DNA from 3 places in the Viridibacillus sp. NPDC093762 genome. Region 2 is predicted to be linked to each of the others. Evidence: predicted binding sites of a transcription regulator. Region 2 holds the regulator's gene; each other region holds the start of a gene.
The links. The regulator LexA, encoded in region 2, represses DNA repair genes until DNA is damaged. The targets are predictions, from matches to a motif close to CGAACATATGTTCG.
Positions count from the first base shown of each region.

Region 1: a site for LexA is predicted at 2,449-2,462, ahead of uvrB (excinuclease ABC subunit UvrB). Genes of this name have one in related genera too.
Region 3: a site for LexA is predicted at 2,428-2,441, ahead of ACQKM9_RS04550 (rRNA methyltransferase). Genes of this name have one in related genera too.

Region 1 is NZ_JBNNUK010000001.1:231,322-235,616, forward strand. It holds one part of gene prfB (peptide chain release factor 2) at 1-757, shown strand, start outside; gene ACQKM9_RS01045 (hypothetical protein) at 902-1,279, shown strand; gene ACQKM9_RS01050 (competence protein ComK) at 1,257-1,748, opposite strand; gene ACQKM9_RS01055 (IDEAL domain-containing protein) at 1,934-2,182, shown strand; gene uvrB (excinuclease ABC subunit UvrB) at 2,531-4,295, shown strand, end outside.
Region 2 is NZ_JBNNUK010000001.1:690,662-694,956, reverse strand. It holds gene tkt (transketolase) at 1-141, opposite strand, end outside; gene ACQKM9_RS03385 (DUF896 domain-containing protein) at 235-471, opposite strand; gene ACQKM9_RS03380 (YneB family resolvase-like protein) at 538-1,194, opposite strand; gene yneA (cell division suppressor protein YneA) at 1,191-1,505, opposite strand; gene lexA (transcriptional repressor LexA) at 1,673-2,293, shown strand; gene ACQKM9_RS03365 (hypothetical protein) at 2,794-2,955, shown strand; gene ACQKM9_RS03360 (hydrolase) at 3,389-3,679, shown strand; gene ACQKM9_RS03355 (DUF6011 domain-containing protein) at 3,932-4,069, opposite strand; gene ACQKM9_RS03350 (ATP-binding cassette domain-containing protein) at 4,146-4,295, opposite strand, start outside.
Region 3 is NZ_JBNNUK010000002.1:147,650-151,944, reverse strand. It holds gene ACQKM9_RS04560 (LCP family protein) at 1-607, shown strand, start outside; gene ACQKM9_RS04555 (hypothetical protein) at 808-1,338, shown strand; gene ACQKM9_RS04550 (rRNA methyltransferase) at 2,001-2,372, opposite strand; gene ACQKM9_RS04545 (class I SAM-dependent methyltransferase) at 2,750-3,493, opposite strand; gene ACQKM9_RS04540 (NUDIX hydrolase) at 3,927-4,295, shown strand, end outside.

The DNA of each region.
Region 1 (4,295 bases), 460 kb from region 2:
ACAGTTATTATTAAGTGAACCGTATGATAAGAACAACGCAATCTTGGAACTTCACCCGGGCGCTGGTGGTACCGAGTCACAAGATTGGGGTTCGATGTTATTACGTATGTATACACGTTGGGCTGAAAAACGTGGCTTTAAAGTTGAAACAATGGATTATTTACCCGGCGATGAGGCCGGCATTAAGTCGGTTACATTGGCTATCAAAGGGCATAATGCATATGGCTATTTAAAAGCTGAGAAAGGTGTTCACCGTCTTGTACGTATTTCGCCTTTCGATTCATCAGGTCGCCGTCATACTTCATTCGTATCATGTGATGTGATGCCAGAATTCAATGATGAAATTGAAATTGATATTCGCACAGAAGACTTGAAAGTTGACACGTATCGTGCAACTGGTGCTGGTGGTCAGCATATTAACACGACTGACTCCGCTGTTCGTATCACACATACACCAACAGGTACGGTTGTTCAATGTCAGGCTGAACGTTCACAGATTAAAAACCGTGAAAAAGCAATGGGTATGTTAAAAGCGAAGTTGTATCAATTGAAAATTGATGAACAACAAGCACAATTGGACGAAATTCGTGGAGAACAAAAAGAAATTGGCTGGGGTAGTCAAATTCGTTCATATGTATTCCACCCATATTCAATGGTAAAAGACCACCGCACAAGTGCTGAAACAGGAAATGTGCAAAATGTTATGGATGGTGACATTGATCAATTTATCAATGCTTACTTACGATCTAAACTTTAATTTAACTATGAAAAGCCATTCGACGGAGTAATTCGTTGAATGGCTTTTTTGCATGTAAAAAGGGTATGCTTCCTACTTGCAATTTCTTGTAAACGTAGTAAAATACAAAGTAAGAACAAATGTTCCTATTTTGGAGGTGGAAGCATGTCGCGTATCCCAAATGAAGCTCTTGTAGTGCTTGAAACAGTTATTTACTTACCAATGGTACTATCCATTTTTGAAAGAGACTGTAAAGCATTTGAACAAGGAACATTCAAATTGAAGCGGCCATATATCGATTTAGTGCATGAAGCGATGAAACAGGTGCAAAGTGAATTACATGCAGCTCATCAAAATTTGCAAAAAAACCGACTTAAAATTATGCGAGGAAATCGTGATGAGTTATTTTCTGAATATATCTTCATTTACAATAATAATGAAGAACATCGTCGGTATTCTAATATTCGATTACGTAACCGAGTAGAAGAATTGTTATCAATGTATTTAACACGAGTTCAATTTAAAAAAGAGAAGGACGTTTAATCTCAAAACGTTGTTGTAAAAAGTATGCCATTGCTAGTTGAGTTCTCATTGTGATGACTGATACGTCTACTTCAACATCTTGTCCGTTTTTAAAAGACACAAGACTTTTTGATGGACCAGCATCTTCAAAAAACTCAATTGCATGCATAGCAAACCAAACATTATAATGCGAACTAGGTGATAAAGTGGGCATGAAAATACAAGGTGTACCATAATCATATGCAACAACAATCGGTAGTTTATGGCGTGCGCCAAGATATTCTTTTGACTTGTTAGTAGCAAGCTTAAAAGAAGTACCATAGTCAGAGCAAGATTTATGTATTACTCGAGATGGCCTTGCATCTACAAGAAATTCCCTCTCCTTTTCAATTACTCTTGTGTAAATGTGATTACCCTCAAAAACTGGCATAAGGGCAAATGTACTAAAAGACAATGTAAAATTCGATAATTTTGTCAGTTTTTCACCCAATACTTGTTCCTCCCTTCAGAAATAATTAAAATTAGTATAATTTAACTATTATTTTAACTATAATTGGTATAAAGTGCAACTGTAAAATGGAATATATAATTATAATATCCTATATATTTCCTTCGGTATAAATTAAGATTGATTATTTTTCTGAAATTTCTTATAATAGAAAAAAGGCATTCGAGGTGAGATCGTTGGATAAATATTATTCCTATACCGATTTTCTAAAAGTTTTTGGACGAACTGACAACACGAATAATGCTGAAAAATTATTAGATACGATCTATTTAGATTTATTTTTAAACCATGTGCATCGTGCACAAACGGAAGAGTATCTATTAGCTTGCATTGACTCAGCCCTAGATGAAAGAAATGAAGTCGCCTTTTATAAATACGCAAAAGAATTAGAGAAATTGCAGACGACCGCCGGATAAGTATTATTAGACAATTAATGATAATAGAAATACTCGTATAAGTTTCGAACTTATACATAGAGAATTTTTCAGCAAAAAAAAATCGTTCCAATATTGGAACGGTTTTTTTATTGATTAAATCATTGGGTAAAAAAAGTGTAACAGCATAGTGCAAAGATATAATCTCGTTTTTAAATTGAAATTAACGATAGTAAAAGAAGTGATAAAATCCTAAAAACAAATGCCTGGGGAGTACAATAATTGGCAAAACAACGAAACTAGTTTGAAAAACATATGTTCGCTTATTGCTCGATATTTCCAATTTGCTATGGTAAAATATATGTAATTAGTAACAAGGAGGACGTGGCTATGGTTCAGGCATTTGATTTACATTCACCATACAAGCCAAATGGCGATCAGCCAGCAGCAATAGCAGAGCTTGTCGAAGGTGTTCGTCAAGGTAAACAACATCAAACCTTACTAGGTGCAACTGGTACAGGTAAAACATTTACAATTTCCAATGTTATAAAAGAAGTAAAAAAGCCGACCCTAGTAATTGCGCATAATAAGACACTTGCGGGTCAATTATATAGTGAATTTAAAGAATTCTTTCCAAATAATGCAGTAGAATATTTCGTCAGCTACTATGACTACTATCAGCCAGAAGCTTATGTACCACAAACCGATACATATATCGAGAAGGACTCTAGTATTAATGATGAAATTGATAAGTTGCGACATTCAGCAACATCTTCATTATTTGAAAGAGAAGATGTCATCGTCATCGCATCTGTTTCTTGTATTTATGGTCTCGGTTCACCGGAAGAATACCGAGAAATGGTGTTATCCATCCGAACAGAGATGGAAATCGAAAGGAATCAATTGTTACGTAAACTTGTAGATATTCAGTATGAACGTAATGATATTAATTTTACCCGCGGAACATTTCGAGTACGCGGTGATGTTGTCGAGATTTTCCCAGTATCTCGGGATGAGAGATGCTTACGTGTAGAATTTTTCGGTGATGAAGTAGAGCGTATTCGTGAAGTGGATGCGTTAACAGGAGAAATTCTCGGCGAACGAGAGCATGTCGCTATCTTCCCAGCATCCCACTTCGTTACACGAGAAGAAAAAATGGTCAAAGCCATTGAGAATATTAAAGATGAATTGAAGGAACAACTTGAGAAACTTCGTGAGGAAGATAAATTACTAGAGGCACAACGCTTAGAACAAAGAACAAATTATGATTTAGAAATGATGAGCGAAGTGGGCTTCTGTTCAGGCGTAGAAAACTATTCTCGCCATTTAACTCTTAGACCAGCAGGTGCAACACCTTACACATTATTAGATTACTTCCCAGAGGATTTTTTGCTAGTGGTAGATGAAAGCCATGTTACATTACCGCAGATCCGGGGAATGTATAACGGTGACCAAGCGCGCAAAGGTGTTTTAGTTGATCATGGATTCCGCTTACCATCAGCACTTGATAATAGACCGTTAAAATTTGAAGAATTTGAGAAACATGTTCATAACGCGATTTTTGTTTCTGCTACGCCAGGACCTTATGAATTAGAACATACACCTGACATGGTAGAGCAAATTATTCGTCCAACTGGTCTACTTGATCCTGAGATTGAAGTACGACCAATTGAAGGTCAGATCGATGATTTAATCCATGAAATTAATTTACGGACGGAAAAAAATGAGCGTGTATTAATTACAACATTAACGAAAAAAATGTCAGAAGATTTAACGGATTATTTAAAAGAAATTGGGATAAAAGTACAGTACTTACATTCAGAAGTTAAAACGTTAGAGCGAATCGAAATTATTCGTGAATTACGTATGGGCGTTTACGACGTATTAATCGGTATTAACTTACTACGTGAAGGTATCGATATTCCAGAAGTATCTTTAGTTGCCATATTGGATGCAGATAAGGAAGGCTTCCTACGTTCAGAGCGTTCGCTCATCCAAACAATTGGACGTGCAGCACGTAATTCGAACGGACACGTTATTATGTATGCAGATCGTATGACGGATTCGATGACAAAAGCAATCGACGAAACAAATCGCCGTCGTACAATTCAAGGTGCTTACAATGAGGAGCATGGGATTACGCCAAGAACCATTC
Region 2 (4,295 bases):
AAGTTGTTTTGTCCAAAGAGTATAAGCCATTGGAGCAGCCCCCATTGGTAATCCTGGGTGACCTGAATTAGCTTTTTCAATAGCATCAATTGACAAAGTTCGAATAGTGTTAATTGCAAGCTGATCTGCTTGTTGAGTCATTTTAATAGACATCCTTTCTTAAGCTAAATAGTGTACTATTATATTTTAGTCAACATTCTTATATAAAACAATGTTTTCTCTATAAATATGTGTTTAATTTAATCGATTATTCTTATTTTGTTTTTGACGTAACTTCTCAGGAGTTACTTCATTTCCCTCTGGATCGAAAACGCGGACATTTTCAATCGTCTCACGCATCGAAGATCGGAATGTGTCTAAATACTCTTTACGAAGTGTTGTTTGTTCTTTTGCTTCCTCAACAGTTAATCCTTGTGACTTTGATTTTTTCGAAAGTTCACTTATACGTTGTAATTTTTCTTTTGATAACATTTATTTCTCACCTTTCATACAGACCTTAATACAAAGGTATGCAAAAAAGACTGCAAGCGCAAGCTTTTAGTCTTTTTTTTTCTCCTTTAATTCCATAAATCTTCGATGAATTGTCGCTTTACTTACTTGGAAGCCCAATCCTCTCAATGTATCTGTAATTTCTTCAAAAGTCATACCCTTTTGTCTAAGTTGAATAATTTGTTCAATCGGAACATCTATGCGATCTCGTCCCTCAGGATTTCCCCGATCTTTTAAATTCTTTTCTGGCCTGTATCCATTCTGTACTGCTCGTCTCATCCCTCTACGGATTTTCGCATTATGTAATTTACGTTGATACTCTTCTACTATCGCTAGAATTTCTAGCAACATAGCGTCCATCTCATTTAGCCGGACGTGACCTGCGTCACTTAATGTAAAAATATCTGTATTCGTTTTTTGCAGTAAATGAAGTACCGCCATTCGGCCATTTCCACGTCCTAAGCGCGTCTCATCTTGAACAAATAGTGTTGGTTGTTCATATTCCTTCACACACTCAAGTAGATCAAGTAAACCTTCTCGATCAATATCATATCCACTATGTCGATCTGTAAAGACATGTACAACTTCATATCCTTTACTCGTTGCAAATTCCCTTAACTCAATCTCTTGCCTTTCAAGCGAAGTATCTTGTGTATCTTTTTCAGTACTTACACGGCAATAGAGTATTGCTATTTTTTGTTTCATTTCTTATCACTCGCCACTTCTACTCCGATTTTTGGAACTTTAAAATTATCATGTTCCGGAACTATTAGAGTATGACCCGCATAAATAGTATCGTCAATTAAATTATTCTCATTTTTCACCTTTGCTATCCACTCGTGGTCAGCCATTTCACCTCTATATCTATCTGCAAGAGAAATTAAAGTATCCCCATCATGAACTCTAATTTCTTTATATGATGTATTCCCATTATTTGCAACCACAGAAACTATTGTAAATATTACGCAAAACCCAAAAAGCAATGTAATATATTGATTTTTTTTGAACCAACTCACACTTATTCTCCCCTTTTTTCGAATACCTGTTCGGAATGTATGTTCTTAATATAAACCGAACACTTGTTTTTGTCAACGATTTTCTCGAACTTATGTTTGCATTGTTTGTTCGCTAATGCTATACTATTAATAACTTTTACATAGTATGAGATAAAGAGGTGATTGGATTGAAAAAAGTATCGAAAAGACAAGAAGATATATTGTCTTTCATCAAAGAGGAAGTTCGCACCAAAGGATACCCACCTTCCGTCCGTGAAATTGGTGAAGCAGTTGGTCTTGCATCAAGTTCTACAGTCCACGGACATCTTGCTAGACTTGAGAGCAAAGGACTGATTCGACGAGATCCAACGAAACCTCGTGCAATCGAAATCTTAGATCAGCAAGATTCTACAATCGCAAAACAAGGTGTTGTACATGTACCCCTAGTTGGTAAAGTTACTGCAGGTCTTCCTATTACTGCAATTGAGAATATTGAAGAATACTTCCCTATCCCAGATTCATATGGAACAACTGAAGATCAAATTTTCATGCTTGAAATTATGGGCGAATCTATGATCGAAGCTGGTATATTAGATGGGGACTATGTAATCGTGAAACAACAAGCAACCGCGAGTAATGGTGAAATTGTTGTAGCGATGACAGAGGACAATGAAGCAACTGTAAAACGATTTTTTAAAGAGGAATCTTATTTCCGCTTACAGCCAGAAAACTCTTCTATGGAGCCAATTATTGTAGATCAAGTTTCCATTTTAGGAAAAGTAGTTGGTTTGTATCGTAACGTATTATAAGGAACATTCATATCGGATTGTAAGAATCAATGAAATTTTTGATTCTTGCAATCTTTTTTATATACATAACTAAAATATATTATTCGTATAATCACACATTCTATCTAACGCAGGCCCCATATATCTTTATCATAATTTATTTTCTATTTTTGTAACTTTCCGTATTATTCGGTTACACAAAAAGAAAGTCAAAAAACAAGTAAAAAATATCAACAAAATAACAGATAGAAAAAATTCCGTGGGTAAATTGTGGACAGTTAAATAATTAATGCCCACACAGAGAGCTTAAATAGGTAAATAAAAACCCGTTGAAGCTTAGAGCCTCAACGGGTTTAACTATTAATACATTTTCAAGTATTGGTCACGTTCCCATTGGTGAACTTGTGTGCGGAACAAGTGCTATAAACTAAAGCTTTATTAATACCCAAAGAAACACTGATATGGGTGATTTTGGACATGAACGAATATTCTTAGCCAAAGGTGATGCTAGATTTTAAGTCATGGTTAAACAAGAAGGTATTCACGCAGGGCAAAAAGCACATACATATCGGAAAATTTACCACCAAAATACAGGTAAGACAGAATATCAAAGAGATTTGAATGGAGATTTCTTTAAAAAACAGGTGGGGAATATGACATCAGTGTCTTGGGAAATGCATTAGCATTTCTAAGTCAAATTTTCATGTATGACGTTTTTCGATTTTGCGGTTTCTCTTATAACAACCCTAAATAACATTAATTAACACTGACCTCCGATACTTATTTTTAGCAAACTATTATTCCAGTTAGTGTATTGCATTAGGGTTAATCATTGTTACTTGTTGGATTATAGAAATAGCTTGGTCTAAAGGTATCCGACGTATGTAACATTGATAAACAAATGTCTTCAATAAATAAAATTCAAATTTTCACCAGCGACACTGTTTGGTTATATCCCTCTACTGAACGCACATCACAAAGGTTTTCGTAAATACCACTAGGATACTTTCTAAAAACATCTATTTTTTTATTACTGGACAAATTGCACAACCTCTTTTCATTTTAATCCATATGTTATTAATGAAAGTCATTCGAATCGGAAAGGAGGTCTTGAAAATGAGTATTCAAAGAGATGGTTGTAGGTGTGATAGGTGTGATAAGCAACATCACCATGAAAAAGAAAAACATCGTTGTAATGGTTGCGCATGTGATCAGTTAAGACGATTGCAAACGCAGACTGAAGTCGATGTTTTTTTAAGAGGTGGTTGTGTGTTAGAAGATGTCGTTTTTATTACCTTAGACCAGAAAAATTGTTGTGCATTCTTTAATGATCCAACAACTGAACCTGGTTCAACAATTATCGTAGATTGCGAAGAAATTCAAGCTATTCGTATTGAAGCAGATTAATAAGTAATAATAGGTCTCTTTCTTACTGGAAGAGGCCTTTCTAACCAGCAAGAGAATCATCTGAATTTAAGCGTAGGCTATAACCGTACATAAAAAGTATTTGCCATTCGTGCATGCTATCACTTCATTTCACAGAAAGGATGGATCACGTACGCTTTCACTTTTGCCGAAGCAAGAAAACTTTGGTCTTTGTTGTGCTTGAACATCTCCGCCAATTTCAAATGTAAGGTTCATACTGAGCCCCTTCTAAAATCATTTCATCCATACTGATTGAATTTTCTCTAACTCAGCATCTGCAATTCCTTTCTTTCGCTTACAAACAGGTCCGATGCCGTTCTCTATGGATTTCTTTGACTTCAAAGGTCTTTTGCATCTTGTGCATAGTTCCATGTCATCTCACCGCTGTAACCGTTTTGTTCTCTAAAGTGGTCCGATTTTCATGACTATTTGGATAAGAAGGGAAATATCAAAAATCTAATGATGTCCTAATAGAACCATCATATTCTAAATGATTTAGAAGAATCTTAAAAAAAGTTGTCTTTCCCCAGCCATTCCTGCCCACAAGCCCTAATTTCCAATTTTCGTTGATATTTAAATTTACATTTTTAAAAACCTG
Region 3 (4,295 bases), on a different contig from region 2:
CACAAAGACTGAAATCGTAGGGAATGGAACAGTAGAGAAAATTAATCATGCTTATGCTCGTGGCGGATCAGAAATGGCTATTGCAACAGTAGAAAACTTTTTAGATATCCCAATTGATTATTATGTGAAAGTAAACATGGAAGGCTTTAAAGATATAATTGATACGTTAAATGGTGTCACAGTTGTAAATGATATGGATTTAACATACAAAAACTATCACTTCCCGAAAGGCGAGATAGAGTTGAATGGTAAAGAAGCGCTAATATTCTCTCGTATTCGTTATGAAGATCCTCGAGGAGACTTTGGTCGTCAAATTAGACAAAAGCAACTTATTGAAGCCGTTTTAGATAAAGGAACAAATCTATCGTCGTTACTAAAATTAGACAATATCCTTGGTAATTTAGGAGATAATATTAAAACGAATTTCACATTGAATGAAATGTTAAATATTCAGAAACAATATAAATCATTGAATAAAAATATAGAGCAAATTCAATTTGAAAAAGGCAATGGAGGAAAAGAAGCAGGGGTATGGTACTATTACCCTGATGCAAATGAGCTAAGTGAAATTAAACAAACGTTAAACACTCATCTTTCATTAAAATAGAACCTAAATACAAAAACCCCGTATCCTTTGTGGAATACGGGGTTTTTGTATTTTATTTAATAACGAATATATTCTATTAAGACATAAGTACCTCTAGAAAAAGGTCATATCACCATAAAAAAAATTGTATAAATTAATGAGCACATTTTTCTTAAAGACATCGAAGATTCTCAAATCGTAAAAAAAGAGGGGGAAATCAGATGGATTTTGTTAGAGACTACGCAATGTACATGGCGATTTTCGGTGTGTTTGGATCGAGCTGGTTTGGATGGGCACAGGAAAAACCGAGAGAAAGCTGGCGAAAATATCTTGGTATTGCATCGGTATTCTCGCTTTTATTAGGCTTAATTGGCATTTATTTAAGCGTGACTAATTGGCATGAACCAAGCGCATTGTCGGAAGCGGGTGCATTCAAGAGTTACTTAATCTACCTGTTTGCCGAATTCATCGTAGCAGGGATCGGCTCTTTCTTATTGATTAAAAATAAAAGAAAAGACTACGTGGCTTCTTGGGTAGCCTTTATCGTCGGCATACATTTTATCGGGTTAAAAAGCATCTTCCAAGATTCCACTTTATATCTCTTAGCAACTTTACTCATAGTAATCTCAATCATTTCAGTATTTCTCTCTAAAAAGCTTAAAGTAGCCAATAGCGCTATAACCGGCATCGGAGCGGGTATAATACTGTTTTGCTTTGCGATATTAGGATTAATACGGTTTATAATGGCTTAATTAAAAAAGTATAAGATGAATTTCTAAAATATTGAGAACAAGAAATATACCTGTCCATTTCTTGTGGCAATAGCTGCAGGAATTTTAGACAATTAATCAACATAAAAACAAAGCAAAAAATACTGCGTTATCTATCTGTTATTAAAAGTTATTTTTGAGCCTTTCTGAAGGGTTTTAGCTAAGAGGGTAGGGAAGTGTTGTATTTATCGTATATTACGCTTCACGATTCTTTAAGAGGCCTTTATAACGATAGTAAGGTTACCTGAAGTTATCTAGTCACATTATTAATGAGAAAATCAAATTATAATGTGACTAGATATTTATTCAAATTGATTTAAATCGTTATGTTCCTGTAAAATTCTGAAAATACATTTGATGTAGTCCATTTTTTACGTTGTATTAAAAGAAGGATGTGAAAAGGAGCATATTGGTAAAACAAATTTTCAGGATATTATTGCTGACTGAACTGAAGTGAACGAAATAGTTTCAGTAGGTTAAATGAGTTCTTGAATGAGTTAAATGACTTTCAACTAACCACCATTTCACTTTAAATTTCAAAAATATCTCACTGTTTCAAGTATACTTATTGAATGAAACATAACTTCCTATAATGTATATTATGTTCGGGGCGTTTTGTAATTTAGAGTAAAAGTGAAATTCCATCACTCTACTCTATGTTTGTAACTCGCATTTTTCACATCTTCTAGATCTATGTATTGTACGCTGTATTCAATGACATCGTTTATGTATACTTGCTGCTGTTTCGCAAAATCCTTCATAGCTTTTAAAAGATCTGCATCGTATGTTGTCTTATACTGCACTCGATCAGTTGGTCGAGTGGCTTTATCATATACGATTGTATTTTGATTTAATACTGCTTGTACACCTGATTCCAACAAATAATTGACATGGGTATCATAATCATCAGCCATTACTTTTAGTTTTTCCAAAACCGCAGCACTGATATTCGTGCGAAATTTAACTCTGGCTATATCTGTTGCTTGAATCAATTTCCCATTTGATAATTTCCACATAAAAAACACCATCTCCTAGCTTATTTTTAATAAAAAGTGCCCTTTCCCTAGTATACAAACGAATGTTCTTATGTGCAATATGCATGTTCTTAGTACTTTACACCGTTTTATTCAAAAAAATGGATAAACACCTAATTAAATGGTGTATTTTTACACAAAATGCATTATAATTACATCTGTTTTATACGAAAAATGCCCTTTTTACATACGAAGAACATTTGTTCTGTATGCAGAAAAAGGGCATAATCAGAATAAAATATTTGTTGAAAGATAAATTTACTTCAAAAACACCATATAGAGATCATATATTACCAAGTGTGTTCCTGCCCTAAATATATCAAAACAGTAGCTTTTTGATTGCATAAAAGTTGCCATGATTAGAGAGTCACTTTTCTTGCCTTTATGATTAGAAAAGATGGTCGACGAAGTTCTTTTTGCAAGCTTGGCAATTGGTTTATTGCTTCCTGAGTAGGTATCGGCTCAATTATCTTTTCTATTTGTAATTGCTTTGAGATAAGTGTATTAATGATGGTTGCAAATGTTCGATGATATTTGATAACACTGTCAATATACCAATGTTGGTTTCTTTGCCCTTCTTCCTGGTAATTGTCTATTGCATAATGTAGAAGTCGTCTTTCATCAATACTAATCCAGTTATCCATCTCTTTTCTTGAAGTAACAATTGGATGTTCCATTGAAAAAATAAAAAAACCGTTTTCACATAACGCATTTGAAATTTTTGATGTTATCGCTTCGAAGTCCTCCATATAATGAACTGCAAGTGAACTATTTACGATATCAAAACTTGAAGGTGCAAAGTTGATATCCTCTATCGCTTCATTTATATATTGAATAGATTTATGTGAATTATTTTTACGTGCCATTGAAATCATATTTGAAGAGATATCGATTCCTGTTACATGTTTTGATCCTAGTTCTATGCAATAGCTAGCGAATTCCCCCATTCCACACCCGATATCAAGAATTTTTGTGTCCTTAAGTTCCGGTAAAAGCGCCTTTATAGTAGGTTGTTCAAGTAAGTCATTGTAATTAATACTAGATTGTCTAAGCTCTTTATAGCCATTAAAAAAGTCAGGGTGATCATAGATATTTTGTTTCATTACATACCTCCAAATTTTGAGGCATAACGTTATGCTATTTGTGCGCACCTTTATTTTCACATAGAAAACAAAAAAGAAATAGACTTATATTTAATGTTTTGGTAATATGTAGATAGAGGCATACTTAAAATATGAAGTTGTTATATACATACAAAACTGTCTAATTTAACTTTACACATACAGAAACCATCTAATCGACCAAAAAGATTAGATGGTTTCTTTTTATCTATAAATTATGGGTATTTATTCGTTACCTCTGTTTTCTAACACTTATGACGAAGTTACATATATGGGGAGCGAAAAAGTATTTATTATGAGTTAACCGCTAGATTCATAGAGTAACGAGTGTTTAACATATGTATTCATACACTTTAAAGGAAAAGCTTCTAGTTAGATAGAATATTAATATAACGCTTAATTTGGAGGGAAGTTTATGTTTATCGTAAATGTTGAAGGTGCAATTTACAAAAATGATAAATGGCTTTTAATTAGACGCAGTGAAAAGGAAGAACATGCTGGGGGCTCACTTTCTCTAGTGGGTGGTAAAGTTGAAGTAGATGGGACATCAACTGATGTATTAGAAAAAACATTAAAAAGAGAAATCTTTGAAGAAGTTGGAATTGAAGTTTCAAATCTTAGATATGTGAATAGTTCTTTTTTTGTTACGGAATCAGGATTAAACGTAATAGACGTTGTTTTTCAATGTAATCACGATTCTGGAGAAGCATATACTAAGTGTTTAGATGAGGTAGGCGAAGTTTGTTGGATGTCGACTGAGGAGATTTTACAAAACTCAGAAATA